2 regions of the Streptomyces sp. NBC_00829 genome follow, and region 1 is predicted to be linked to the other one. Evidence: riboswitches for the same ligand, from Rfam matches in the RefSeq annotation. Region 1 holds a riboswitch; the other holds the start of a gene.
The links. Region 1 has a riboswitch for glycine ahead of gcvP (aminomethyl-transferring glycine dehydrogenase). Riboswitches for the same ligand answer to the same signal wherever they lie in the genome.
Positions count from the first base shown of each region.

Region 2: another riboswitch for glycine. It lies ahead of gcvT (glycine cleavage system aminomethyltransferase GcvT); the one in region 1 lies ahead of gcvP (aminomethyl-transferring glycine dehydrogenase).

Region 1 is NZ_CP108867.1:6,931,266-6,938,524, forward strand. Features, by position in the region: gene OG293_RS31015 (MerR family transcriptional regulator) at 1-456, shown strand, start outside; gene OG293_RS31020 (DNA polymerase IV) at 546-2,075, shown strand; gene OG293_RS31025 (PRC-barrel domain-containing protein) at 1,988-2,380, opposite strand; glycine riboswitch at 2,541-2,638, shown strand; gene gcvP (aminomethyl-transferring glycine dehydrogenase) at 2,818-5,703, shown strand; gene OG293_RS31035 (DUF5999 family protein) at 5,800-5,997, opposite strand; gene OG293_RS31040 (hypothetical protein) at 6,325-6,912, opposite strand.
Region 2 is NZ_CP108867.1:2,339,332-2,346,590, forward strand. Features, by position in the region: gene OG293_RS09605 (enhanced serine sensitivity protein SseB C-terminal domain-containing protein) at 1-184, opposite strand, end outside; gene OG293_RS09610 (enhanced serine sensitivity protein SseB) at 280-1,050, opposite strand; gene OG293_RS09615 (AAA family ATPase) at 1,319-1,987, opposite strand; glycine riboswitch at 2,139-2,236, shown strand; gene gcvT (glycine cleavage system aminomethyltransferase GcvT) at 2,386-3,501, shown strand; gene gcvH (glycine cleavage system protein GcvH) at 3,560-3,943, shown strand; gene glyA (serine hydroxymethyltransferase) at 3,960-5,222, shown strand; gene OG293_RS09635 (L-serine ammonia-lyase) at 5,363-6,730, shown strand; gene OG293_RS09640 (STAS domain-containing protein) at 6,934-7,259, shown strand, end outside.

The sequences.
Region 1 (7,259 bases):
GCTGGGATCACCTACCGACAGCTCGACTACTGGGCCCGCACAGGTCTGGTGGAGCCCAGCGTGCGGCCGGCGTACGGATCGGGCACACAGCGGCTCTACAGCTTCCGTGACGTGGTCGTTCTCAAGATCGTCAAGCGGTTCCTCGACACCGGCGTGGCCCTGCAGAACATCCGCACGGCCGTGCAGCATCTGCGGGCCCGTGGCTTCACCGACCTCGAACGCATGACGCTGATGAGCGACGGCGCGACCGTCTACGAGTGCTCCTCGCCCGACGAGGTCGTCGATCTGCTCCAGGGCGGCCAGGGAATCTTCGGGATCGCCGTCGGCGTGGTCTGGCGGGATGTCGAGGCGGCGCTGTCGCAGCTTCACGGCGAGCGCGTCGACACCGGCGAGACGCTGATCGGCAACAATCCGGCGGACGAACTGGCCAGACGAAGGCGCGACAGGGCCGTTTGAGCGCTGAGCGCGTCCTGTTCGCCGGGCCCGTGGATCGGTGCCCAGCCGGTTCGGCGCCATTGTCAGTGGTGTAGGGCAGCATCGGAGATGTGAGATCCGCGCCGACGATTCTGCATCTGGACATGGATGCCTTCTTCGCCGCCGCCGAGCAGGCGGCGAAGCCGAGTCTGCGCGGAAAGCCGGTGGTCGTCGGCGGGCTCGGCCCGCGCGGTGTCGTCGCGACCGCCTCGTACGAAGCTCGGCAGTTCGGCGTCCACTCCGCCATGCCGATGGCGCAGGCCAGACGGCTCGCACCGAACGCCGCCTATGTCGTGCCGCGCTTCTTGCTCTATCGCACGGTCAGCGAGCAGGTGATGGAGCTCCTGGGGACGCTCTCTCCATTGGTCGAGCCACTGAGCCTGGACGAAGCGTTCGTGGATCTGGAAGCCGGTGGAGTAGCCGACGACTCCGCCTCCGCGCGGGCGGCCGGGGAGCGGCTGCGCGCCGACATCCGCGCTGTCACGGGACTCACGGGTTCCGTTGGGCTCGCCGGATCCAAGATGCTCGCGAAAATCGCCTCCGAACAGGCGAAACCCGATGGTCTTGTGCTCATAGAGCCCGGCACGGAGCGGGAGCTGCTCGGGCCGATGCCGGTGCGCACGCTGCCCGGGGTCGGCCCGGCGACCGGTGAGCATCTGCGCCGCGCGGGCATGACGACGGTGGCCGAGCTGGCGGAGGCGGGCGAGGACGAGCTTGTCCGGCTGCTGGGCAAGGCGCACGGGACCTCGCTGTTCCGGATGGCGATGGGGTACGACAACCGGCCGGTCGTTGCCGAACGGGACACGAAATCGGTGTCGGTCGAGGACACCTTCGATGTGGATCTGCACGACCGGGTGCGGGTGCGGATCGAGGTGGAGCGGCTGTCCGACCGGTGTGTGCAGCGGCTGCGCGCCGCCGGACACTCCGGACGGACCATCGTGCTCAAGGTGCGGCGGTACGACTTCTCGACTCTGACACGCTCGGAGACGCTGCGGGGACCGACCGACGATCCCGCGGTGGTGCGGGAGGCCGCGGGGCGGCTCCTGGAGGCCGTGGACACCACGGGCGGGGTGCGGCTGCTGGGGGTGGGTGTCACCGGACTGGCGGACTACACCCAGGAGGATCTCTTCGCTCAGGCCGCCGCCGATGAGCAGGCAGGGTCCGTCCTGGGCCGGGCGGACGGGCCGGAGGCGCCACATGCCTCTGAGGGAGCGGGGACGGACAGCGCCGAATCCGTGGCCCCCGCCGAGCGGCACTGGGCGGCGGGGACGGACGTACGGCACGCGGAGTACGGACCGGGGTGGGTGCAGGGCAGCGGCGTCGGGCGGGTGACCGTGCGGTTCGAAGAGCCGGGTTCGCCGCCGGGGCGCGTGCGCACCTTCCGGGTGGACGATCCGGATCTTGAGCCCTCGGAACCGCTGTCGCTGGTGCCGCGGCTCACCGATGAGCAGGAACGGGTCCGCAAGGCCGACCCTGGCGGGTCGACCGCCGCGGGTCGGTCCTCGGGCCCGGGTCAGTCCTCCTGGCCGGAGACGTGGCCGAAGGACGTGTCTCCCGACGGCGCCGGGGTCTCGGGCGGCACGGAGAGATCGAGGCCGTAGTGGTGGTAGAGCTGGAGTTCCTGCTCGGGCGAGAGATGACGGCCGACACCGAAGTCCGGGGCGTCCTTGATCAGCGAGCGTTCGTAAGGGACGTGCAGGGTGTCGTTGACGACCTTGCTGGGCTCCAGCGGGACAAACGCATCCCTGCTGAACAGCCCGGTGCGCACGGCGGCCCACTCGGGCGCACCCGTGGCATCGTCGAGATATACCTCGTCCACAGTCCCGATCTTGGTGCCGTTGCGGTCGAACGCCTTGCGGCCGATCAGGCTGCGCGGATCGATGTCGGTCTGCACGGTCCCTCCAATTGGTCGCAACTGCTAGGTAAATACTACAAAAGTGCACATTGGGGGTGTCGGCCACTTGAGCGATCACGCCGGCAGGCACCCGAGCGTGCGGTGACCGACGGCCGGGCGATCACTTGAGCGATTAGCGAGGGGCCACGCTGGTACTCTGGCAAACGGCTGCTGACCCCGTGCGGGAGAGTCCACCGGTGACCAACCGGCTGGCGCCGAAGGAGCAAATCCTCCCCGGAATCTCTCAGGCCCCTGTACCGCACGGACGAGGTCACTCTGGAAAGCAGGGCGGGTGTCGGACGGCATCCGCTCTCACCGACGGTGAAAGCCGGCGTGCCGCTGTGGCGTGCCGGTGAAGCTCTCAGGTTGAGATGACAGAGGGGGAGGCCGTCCGGGCATCCGCGCCGCGGTGCCCCTCGCCGGTCGTGTCGGACCAGGAGGCCTCCTAAATGACCGCCAACCGCATTCCGCTCTCCCAGCTGGAGCAGGGCATCCCCTTCGAGCAGCGCCACATCGGGCCCGACGCCGAGGCCCAGGCCAAGATGCTGGCGCAGGTGGGGTACGGCTCGCTCGACGAGCTGACCGCCGCCGCGGTCCCCGATGTGATCAAGAGCGCGGAGGCCCTGAACCTTCCGGGCGCCCGCACGGAGGCCGAGGTACTCGCCGAGCTGCGCACCCTGGCCGACCGCAACCAGGTGCTCGCGCCGATGATCGGTCTCGGCTACTACGGCACCTTCACGCCCCCGGTCATCCTGCGCAATGTCATGGAGAACCCGGCCTGGTACACCGCGTACACGCCCTACCAGCCCGAGATCTCCCAGGGCCGCCTGGAGGCGCTGCTCAACTTCCAGACGATGGTCGCCGACCTGACCGGTCTGCCCACCTCGGGCGCTTCGCTGCTCGACGAGAGCACGGCCGCGGCCGAGGCCATGTCGCTCGCCCGCCGGGTCGGCAAGGTCAAGGAAGGCGTTTTCCTGGTCGACGCGGACGTCCTGCCGCAGACCCTCGCGGTGATCGGGACCCGCGCCGAGCCGACCGGTGTCCAGATCGTCACTGCCGACCTGAGCAAGGGCATCCCCGCCGAGATCGCCGAGCGCGGTGTCTTCGGCGTGCTGCTCCAGTACCCCGGCGCCTCCGGCGCCGTCCGTGACATCAAGCCGGTCATCGAGCAGGCGCACGGGCTGGGCGCGATCGTCACCGTCGCCGCCGATCTGCTGGCGCTGACGCTGCTCACCTCGCCCGGCGAGCTGGGCGCGGACATCGCGGTCGGCACCACGCAGCGCTTCGGCGTCCCCATGGGCTTCGGCGGCCCGCACGCCGGCTATATGGCCGTCCGCGACAAGTTCGCGCGCAGCCTGCCCGGCCGCCTGGTCGGGGTCTCCGTGGACGCCGACGGAAACAAGGCGTACCGGCTTGCGCTGCAGACCCGTGAGCAGCACATCCGCCGTGAGAAGGCCACCAGCAACATCTGCACCGCCCAGGTGCTGCTCGCCGTGATGGCGGGAATGTACGCGGTGTACCACGGCCCCGAGGGTCTGCGGTCGATCGCGCAGCGCACCCACCGCTACGCAGGCATCCTCGCCGAGGGCCTGCGGGCCGGTGGCGTGGAGGTCGTGCACGGCTCGTACTTCGACACGCTGACCGCGCGGGTGCCGGGCAAGGCCGCCGAGATCGTCGCCGCGGCCCGCGAGGGCGGGGTCAACCTCCACCTCGTCGACGCCGACACCGTCTTTGTCTCCTGCGACGAGACCACCGCCCGCGCGCAGCTGGCCGCCGTGTGGGCCGCCTTCGGCGTCGAGGCCGACATCGAGGCCCTGGACGCAGTGACCACGGAGGCCCTGCCCGCGGCCCTGCTGCGGACCGACGACTACCTCACGCACCCCGTGTTCCACCAGCACCGCTCCGAGACGGCGATGCTGCGCTACCTGCGCAAGCTGGCCGACCGGGACTACGCGCTGGACCGCGGCATGATCCCGCTCGGCTCCTGCACGATGAAGCTGAACGCGACCACCGAGATGGAGCCGGTCACCTGGCCGGAGTTCGGCCAGATCCACCCCTTCGCCCCGGTCGAGCAGGCCGGCGGCTACCTCACGCTCATCCGTGAGCTGGAGGAGCGTCTCGCCGAGGTCACCGGTTACGACGCGGTGTCCATCCAGCCGAACGCCGGCTCCCAGGGCGAGCTCGCGGGCCTCCTGGCCGTACGCGCCTACCACCGCGCCAACGGCGACACCCAGCGCACCGTCTGTCTCATCCCCTCCTCCGCGCACGGCACCAACGCGGCCAGCGCCGTCATGGCCGGCATGAAGGTCGTCGTGGTCAAGACCGCCGACGACGGCGAGGTGGACATCGAGGACCTGCGGGCCAAGATCGAGCAGTACCGCGACGAGCTCTCGGTCCTGATGATCACCTATCCGTCGACCCACGGTGTGTTCGAGGAGCACGTCGCCGACATCTGCGCCCAGGTCCACGAGGCCGGCGGCCAGGTGTACGTCGACGGTGCCAACCTCAACGCGCTGGTGGGGCTCGCCAAGCCGGGCAAGTTCGGCGGCGACGTCTCGCACCTCAACCTGCACAAGACCTTCTGCATCCCGCACGGCGGCGGTGGCCCCGGCGTCGGTCCGGTGGGCGTCCGGGCGCACCTCGCCCCGTACCTCCCCAACCATCCCCTCCAGCCCACCGCGGGCCCGGAGACCGGTGTGGGGCCGATCTCGGCCGCGCCATGGGGCTCGGCGGGCATCCTGCCGATCTCCTGGGCGTATGTCCGCCTCATGGGCGGCGAGGGCCTCAAGCGCGCGACGCAGGTCGCCGTGCTCGCGGCGAACTACATCGCCAAGCGCCTGGAGCCGCACTACCCGGTGCTCTACACCGGCCCGGCGGGCCTGGTCGCCCACGAGTGCATCGTCGATCTGCGACCGCTGTCGAAGTCGACGGGCGTCAGCGTCGACGACATCGCCAAGCGTCTGATCGACTACGGCTTCCACGCGCCGACCATGTCGTTCCCGGTGGCCGGCACGCTGATGATCGAACCCACGGAGAGCGAGGACCTCAAGGAGATCGACCGCTTCTGCGACACCATGATCGCGATCCGCGGAGAGATCGAGAAGGTCGCGTCGGGCGAGTGGCCCGAGCAGGACAACCCGCTGAGCAACGCCCCGCACACCGCGGCGGCGCTGGGCGGTGAGTGGGAGCACGCCTACAGCCGCGAGGAGGCCGTCTTCCCGGCCGGGGTGAGCGCCGCCGACAAGTACTGGCCGCCGGTGCGCCGGATCGACGGTGCGTTCGGTGACCGCAATCTCGTCTGCTCCTGCCCGCCGATGGACGAGTACGACCACTGACGGGCGGCGGTCGAACGGCCGCGGACCTGTGTCGGGGCCGGTGCGGAGATTTCGTCTCCGGGCCGGCCCCTCGTCGTACGTCGTACGGATAAGCCCCTAGGCGGCCGTCATCACCTCGCGCGGCCGGTGCGGCGCGATGATCTGCCCGTCGGGCAGCAGCTCGCCGGTGTCCTCGAAGAGCAGGACGCCGTTGCACAGCAGGCTCCAGCCCTGCTCCGGGTGGTGCGCCATGAGGCGCGCCGCCTCCCGGTCGGCTGAGTCGGACGTCGGGCAGGCTGGCTGGTGCTGGCACATGGGTGGGTTCTTTCGCTGCGTCGGTGAGACTGTCCTGCGGCTCGATGAGGTGTTCATGGCCGCCCCCCGTATCTGTCGGTTCCGGTCCCCAGTGTTGCCCCACGGGCGTCAATCCGCAGGGATTTCGCGGCAGCTCTTCTTACTGGTTAATGACGCATCACCCAGGCGGACGGTTCAGTTCAACTCCACCGTCCCTTCGGGTGGTTCGTGGGGGCCGGTATGGGCTAGTCCGCTTGGGACGGAAGTGCGCCCCGCGACGGAGTGGTCACGGGGCGCGAGGGGTGCTCGGGCAGGGCGATTACCAGTGCGGCCGTCAGGCCGTGCCGGTCATGCGGGGGAGCCGAGCAGGGGAGCCGGCGTGAGCCGCAGGGTCATCACCGGCAGAAGATCGGCGACCCGGTGGGGGCGGTGCGCCGCGATGCCCGGCGGGGCCGGTGCCAGGGGCACCAGGACATCCGTCGGGCGGGGAGTGCCGGTCCCGGCGTCGGCGTCCGTGTCGCCGTGCAGCCAGAGGGTGAGCATGTACAGCTCGGGGACGGAGAGCAGCCGCGGCTGGAAGGGGGTCCTCATCGACTCGGCCTGGCGCAGCGCACGTTCGGTGGAGCTCAGATAGGGGCCTTCGAAGAAATGGGAGAAGGTCCAGCCGTCCGGGGTGAGCATCGTCTCCGCGGCGGCCACGGCGCGTTCGCCGCTGCGGATCAGAAAGCGCCAGCCCGTGAGGCGGGTGTAGGGAGCGCTTCCGCTCGGGACGATCTGATCCAGTACATGGACGGGAAGCGGCAGTTCGGGGCTCAGAGGTCCCTGGACGGACCTGAGAGCCGGTGTGGGGGCCTCGCGGACGGCTGTAGGGGAGCCGAGTGCCGCGAGGACGCAGCGGAGGGCAGGCGCGGGAGCCGGGGGGACATGCAGCGGCATGATGGGTCGCCTCTCACTTCGGAGACACGTTGATGCAAGGGCAGGTGCGGACGGCACTGTCAGCGTGCGGGGCCAGAGGCGGGCTGGAAAGGCCACCGGGCGCCAACTCTCTGCCTCGTTCGCGGAGTTTATACGACACGTGTTCTCACAGTGTTTCCGCTAGCGGGCGCAGGCATTTCAGGCAAGGCTGAATCGCGTCTTTCCGCCGAGATGATACGTGCCGATTTATCGTGAAGGCGAGGCTCCGGCCTGGGTTTATGTCTCCGACGCGGTAGGCTGAAACGCGCCGGTGTTTTCCACCAGGCATCGGGCATTGGTAACTGCGTACTGCAACATGCCGAATGAAT
Region 2 (7,259 bases), 4.6 Mb from region 1:
TGTTCCCGTACTGGGCGTCGGGCGAGCCGGCCTGGCCGTGCCAGAGCAGCATCCACAGCCGGCCGCCGCCGGCCGGGTCGGCGAGCGCGTGCAGCAGTGCCTCGTACGCGTCGTAGCGCCCGGGAGTCACCTGGCGCAGCATGTGCTCGACCTGCCCGGCCGCCGCGGTGCCTGACGCGCTCACCCTGGGTTCCGCCCCTCTTCGATCCACCCGGCACACGAGTGCGGCGGGTCCGGCATGGAACAGCTTAATCGGGAGTCCCGTCACCGACTTGACGACTACACGTGCTCTCGTTGATAGAAGGGCCGCACCCGCTCCAGCATCCAGCCGCCGACCGGGTCCTGTGTGGCGTCCAGCAGAACGAGACTGACCGGCCAGCCCACCTGGACCCGGCTCAGCGCCCGGCCGAGCGCATCCATCGGGGCATTGCGATCGGGGGCCTCCCAGGAGGACACCTGGACGCCGATGAAGAGTGCCGGCGGCTCGCCCTCGACGGAGGCCAGGGCCCTGCGGGCGGTGACGACGACACCGGAGGCCTCGAACTCTCCGGCGGCGGCGGCCAGGAAGTCCACCGGCTCCTCCTGCCAGTCGGGCTCGAAGAGCCGCACCCGGCCGCCGGACGCGGGCCCGTCCAGAGGCGTACGGCCCACCCTGCACAGCTCGGCGACAGCCAGCGGCGGCAGCGGGGCGCCGACGGCGCCGCCGGGGTTGACGGCGATGCCGAGCTGCGGCGGCAGTCCGCGGGCGAACTCACGTGCGGGGGCGACGGTGAAGGGCATATGGCTGCCCACGCAGACCATGAACTGCTGCTCGGAGCTGAAGACCGGGACGTACACGGCTCCCTCGATCTCCATGGTCGGGAGATCGAGGTTCGCACTGTCCGGGCCGCCGCCGTTCGGCAGTGGCACCCAGAGGTGGCTGCGGCCCAGCACCTCGATGAGACGGCCTCCGGCGGCGGGGTTGCCCAGGGACGCGGCGAGCACCTCTTCGAGCTCGTTCGCCGGCCAGCCGCCGTGCGGATGCGGATGCGCCTGCTCCGGAATGTCCATGTCCGTCCTTCTTCCCCGGCTTCGTTCAGTGTCGCGCACCGACCATAGCGCCGGGGCCCGGGGACACGGCCACGGGCCCGACCGGGAGCCGGGGAGACCAGGACGGCCCGAAGGCCGGGCAGGCAAGGAGGTCGGGAACGCGGGAAGCCGGGAAGCCGGGAAGGGCGAGGAGGTCGGGAACGCGGGTCGAGGAGAGGTGCAGGGGGCCTGGGAGGCCGGGGAGGCGGACGGCCGGAAGCCCCGGGGTGTGCCGCGGCCGGGGACCGCTCTAACGCTGTTCGAAGCCGACCCGCCCCAGCGCCCCCGCCGCGTCCCGGTCCAGCAATACCGCCGACGCGCAGCCCGCGGGCAGCCGCCCCGCCTCCGCGTCGCCGAGCAGCCGCCCCACCGCGCGCCGGTGCCGGGCGAAGGCGTAGCCGGAGACTCCCCGGCCTCGCTCGCGCTGGCCCGCCCGGGCCACGTCGGGCGTGACATCGAGAAGGACCAGATGCAGACCGCTGCCGCGTCGGCGGGCCTCGCGCGCCAGCCAGCGCCGCACCCACGCCTGGGTGCCGCAGTCGTGCACGACGACGCTCTCGCCGGAGCGCAGGGCCCGCCGCAGCCCGGCGTAGTGCGCGAGCCGCACGAGCGGGCGGTAGACGGCATACGGCAGCAGCCGCGGCATCCGCGCGTCCCAGCGGTCCCGGGTGTCCTGCGAGTCGATCCCGAGGCCGCCCGCCGCGCGCCTGATCAGGGTCGACTTTCCGCTGCCGGGCAGGCCGGAGACGACCACCACGTCTCCGGCGGCGAAGACCAGGCTGCGCGGGCTGCGCCCGGAGCGGTCCCGCAGATCACGCAGTACGGGGACGGATGCCCCGCGCGCCTTCCTGGCAGGCGTGTCCGGCCGGACGGGCACCCCCGCGGTTGTCGCGTAGGCCTCGGACCGCTGCAACGTCATCACCCCTCCCCCATGTACGGGTCGTCCCACACCCTTGCCCACGAAGTGTAAAGAAACGGTAATGCGGTACAACCGTTTTCGACGGAGGCCGAAGACACCACTTCTCCGCGATGCATGCAATGATGTGCCCGCCAACTGCATACCGGCCGCTTGAATCCACGCGGGAGAGTCCTGGCCACTGTGTGCGCCGGGCGCCGAAGGAGCAAGTCCCTCCCTTGAATCTCTCAGGCCCCGTACCGCGTGTGATGAGGCAGATCTGAAAAGCGAGCCGCCATCGAGTGGCTCCACCCAAGGTGCAAGTCACGACCACCGATACGAGCGGTCGCGACGAACCTCTCAGGTTCCGATGACAGATGGGGAGGATTGTCCTCGCCGGCCATGCCCTGGGAGCCACATCTATGAGCAACGCCCCCCGTCTCACCGCCCTCGATGCCGTGCATCGTTCGCTGGGCGCCACCATGACCGACTTCGCGGGCTGGGACATGCCCCTGCGGTACGGCAGTGAGCGCGACGAACACAACGCCGTCCGCACCAAGGCCGGACTCTTCGACCTCTCCCACATGGGCGAGATCACCGTCACGGGCCCGGAGGCCGTCAAGGCTCTGGACCACGCGCTGGTCGGCAACATCTCGACCGTCGGAGTCGGCCGCGCCCGCTACACGCACATCTGCCGGCAGGACGGCGGGATCGTCGACGACCTGATCGTCTACCGCCTGGGCGAGACCGAGTACATGGTCGTCGCGAACGCCTCCAACGCGCAGGTCGTCCTCGACGCGCTGACCGAGCGCGCCGCCGGCTTCGACACCGAGGTCCGCGACGACCGGGACGCGTACGCCCTCCTCGCCGTGCAGGGCCCCGAATCCCCGGGCATCCTCGCGTCCCTCACCGACGCCGATCTGGACGGGCTGAAGTACTACGCCGGCCTGCCCGGCACCGTCGCGGGCGTGCCCGCGCTGATCGCGCGCACCGGCTACACCGGCGAGGACGGCTTCGAGCTGTTCGTCTCGCCCGAGCACGCCGTTCAGCTGTGGCAGGCGCTGACCAAGGCAGGCGAGAGTGCCGGTCTGGTCCCGGCCGGCCTGTCCTGCCGCGACACCCTGCGCCTGGAAGCCGGCATGCCGCTGTACGGGCATGAGCTGACCACCTCGCTCACCCCGTTCGACGCGGGCCTGGGCCGGGTCGTGAAGTTCGAGAAGGAGGGCGACTTCGTCGGCCGCGCCGCCCTGGAGGCAGCCGCCGAGCGCGCCGCCACCAACCCGCCGCGCAAGCTCGTCGGCCTGATCGCCGAGGGCCGCAGGGTCCCGCGCGCCGGTTTCCCGGTCGTCGCGGGCGGCCAGGTCATCGGCGAGGTCACCTCGGGCGCCCCGTCTCCGACGCTGGGCAGGCCGATCGCGATGGCGTACGTGGACGCCTCGCACGCCGCCCCGGGCAGCGAGGGCGTCGGCGTCGACATCCGCGGTACGCATGAGGCGTACGAGGTCGTCGCGCTGCCGTTCTACAAGCGCCAGAAGTGATCATCAGCACCACCCCTCCCGTTTATCAGCACTCCCCCGCATCCAGGAGAATCAGGTCATGAGCAACCCCCAGCAGCTGCGTTACAGCAAGGAGCACGAGTGGGTGTCGGACGTCGCCGACGGCGTCGCGACGGTCGGCATCACGGAGTTCGCGGCCAACGCGCTCGGTGACGTCGTCTACGCCCAGCTGCCCGAGGTGGGCGACACGGTGACCGCGGGCGAGACCTGCGGCGAGCTGGAGTCGACCAAGTCGGTCAGCGACCTTTACGCCCCGGTCAGCGGTGAGGTGGTCGCGGCCAACCAGGACGTCGTGGACGACCCGTCCCTGGTGAACTCCGCCCCCTTCGAGGGTGGCTGGCTCTTCAAGGTGCGTATCGCGGAGGAGCCGGGCGACCTGCTCTCCGCCCAGGAGTACGCCCAGCTCACCCTCTCCGGCAACTGACCCCAGGGGATCGAAGATGTCTGTTCTGAACACTCCTCTCCATGAGCTCGACCCCGACGTCGCCGCCGCCGTCGACGCCGAGCTCGTACGCCAGCAGTCGACCCTGGAAATGATCGCGTCGGAGAACTTCGCCCCGGTCGCCGTCATGGAGGCCCAGGGCTCGGTCCTGACCAACAAGTACGCCGAGGGCTACCCGGGCCGCCGCTACTACGGCGGCTGCGAGCACGTCGATGTCGTCGAGCAGATCGCCATCGACCGCATCAAGGCACTCTTCGGCGCCGAGCACGCCAATGTGCAGCCGCACTCCGGCGCGCAGGCGAACGCGGCCGCGATGTTCGCGCTGCTGAAGCCGGGCGACACGATCATGGGCCTGAACCTCGCCCACGGCGGTCATCTGACCCACGGCATGAAGATCAACTTCTCCGGCAAGCTGTACAACGTGGTCGCGTACCACGTCGACAGCGAGAGTGGCCAGGTCGACATGGCCGAGGTCGAGCGCCTCGCCAAGGAGTCCCGCCCGAAGCTGATCGTCGCCGGCTGGTCCGCATACCCGCGCCAGCTGGACTTCGCCGCGTTCCGCCGGATCGCGGACGAGGTCGGCGCGTACCTGATGGTCGACATGGCCCACTTCGCGGGTCTGGTCGCCGCCGGGCTGCACCCCAACCCGGTGCCGCACGCCCATGTCGTCACCACCACCACGCACAAGACCCTCGGCGGTCCGCGCGGCGGTGTGATCCTGTCGACGCAGGAGCTGGCCAAGAAGATCAATTCCGCGGTCTTCCCCGGTCAGCAGGGCGGTCCGCTGGAGCACGTCATCGCGGCGAAGGCGGTCTCCTTCAAGGTCGCGGCCACCGAGGACTTCAAGGAGCGCCAGCAGCGCACGCTGGACGGCGCCCGCATCCTCGCCGAGCGTCTCGTCGCGGCCGATGTCGCCGAGCACGGTGTCTCGGTCCTGTCGGGCGGCACGGACGTGCACCTGGTCCTGGTCGACCTGCGCAACTCCCAGCTGGACGGCCAGCAGGCCGAGGACCGGCTCCACGAGGTGGGCATCACGGTCAACCGCAACGCCATCCCGAACGACCCGCGGCCGCCGATGGTCACCTCGGGCCTGCGGATCGGGACCCCGGCGCTGGCCACCCGCGGCTTCCAGGAGGAGGACTTCCGGGAGGTCGCCGACATCATCGCCGAGGCGCTGAAGCCGGCATACGACACCGAGGCGCTGAGCGCCCGGGTGTCCGCGCTGGCCGCGAAGCACCCCCTGTACCCCGGCCTGAAGTAGTTTCGTACGCTTTCGTTCGTACGAACCTTCGGGGCACCGCGCACACTGGAGTGTGGGCGCGGTGCCCCGCCCCGTGTTCCAGCGCTCTCTGCACCACCCCGGCAGACAACGGCGTCTACCAACCTCTCTAGGAGTTCCCCGTGGCCATCTCGGTCTTCGACCTGTTCTCGATCGGCATCGGCCCGTCCAGCTCCCATACGGTCGGCCCGATGCGCGCGGCGCGTATGTTCGCGCGGCGCCTCAAGAACGAGGGCCACCTCGCCCGCACGACGGCGATACGCGCGGAACTCTTCGGCTCCCTGGGTGCGACGGGCCACGGCCACGGCACCCCCAAGGCCGTCCTGCTCGGTCTGGAGGGCAACTCGCCCCGCACCGTCGACGTCGAGACCGCGGACGCGCAGGTCGAGCGCATCCGCACCGGCCGGCGGATCAATCTGCTCGGCATGCGGGAGATCGACTTCGACTTCGACAAGGACCTGGTCCTGCACCGCCGCAAGTCGCTGCCGTACCACGCCAACGGCATGACGATCTTCGCGTACGACGCCGAGGGGGGCCTCGTCCTGGAGAAGACGTACTACTCCGTGGGCGGCGGTTTCGTGGTCGACGAGGAAGCGGTCGGCGAGGACCGGATCAAGCTCGACGACACCGTGCTCAAGTACCCCTTCCGCACCGGCGACGAACTGCTGCGGCTGGCCGACGAGACGGGTCTGTCCATCTCCGCCCTGATGCTGGAGAACGAGACGGCCTGGCGCTCCGAGGAGGAGATCCGCGAGGGCCTGCTGGAGATCTGGCGGGTCATGCAGGCCTGTGTCTCGCGCGGCATGTCCCGCGAGGGCATCCTGCCCGGCGGCCTCAAGGTCCGCCGGCGCGCGGCCAACTCCGCCCGCCAGCTGCGCGCGGAGGGCGACCCGCTGGCACACGCGATGGAGTGGATCACCCTCTACGCGATGGCCGTGAACGAGGAGAACGCCGCGGGCGGCCGGGTCGTCACCGCGCCCACCAACGGCGCCGCGGGCATCATCCCGGCCGTGCTGCACTACTACATGAACTTCGTGCCCGGCGCCGACGAGGAGGGCGTGGTCCGCTTCCTGCTCTCCGCGGGCGCGATCGGCATGCTCTTCAAGGAGAACGCCTCGATCTCGGGTGCCGAGGTCGGCTGCCAGGGCGAGGTCGGCTCCGCCTGCTCGATGGCGGCGGGCGCGCTCGCCGAGGTGCTGGGCGGCACGCCCGAACAGGTCGAGAACGCCGCCGAGATCGGCATGGAGCACAACCTCGGCCTGACCTGCGACCCGGTCGGCGGCCTGGTCCAGATCCCGTGCATCGAGCGCAACGGCATGGCCGCGGTGAAGGCCGTGACGGCGGCCCGGATGGCGATGCGCGGCGACGGCAGCCACAAGGTCTCCCTCGACAAGGTCATCAAGACGATGAAGGAGACGGGCGCGGACATGTCCGTGAAGTACAAGGAGACCGCCCGCGGCGGCCTCGCGGTGAACATCATCGAGTGCTGAGCAGCGGCCCGCCCCCGGGCCGACGCACGCGACCAAGCCCTCGGAGAGTCAAGAGAGTTGACGGAACTTCACTCGCACGAGGGAGTTTTGGGAGCTCCGAACGTTTTTTCTCCCCCCGTTCCCCGAACCCCCGCACTAATCTCACAGCCTGTTCACCCAGGCCCTCGGTGGCCGGACCGGCTCGCCGCACCAAGGAGAAAGCCATGACCGAGGGGCTGACGTCCACGTCCTCCGACTTACGCGCGCCGCTCCCCGGACCGTACGGGCGGGTCTACCGCCGCCGGGACCGGACCGTCGTCGAGCTGCGCGGCGAGATCGACATCGCCGCGGTCACTCTCATCGGGGCGTACGTGGACGTGGTGACGGCCATCCGCGATCACGAGGTGGTGGCCGATCTGACGCATGTGGCGTTCTTCGACTGCTCCGGCCTCACCCTGCTGTGCCGGGCCCAGCGGCGCACCGCCGAGAACGGCGGGCGGCTGTGGGTCGTGTGCGACCGGCCCGCGATCCTGCGCGTGTTCCGGGCGGG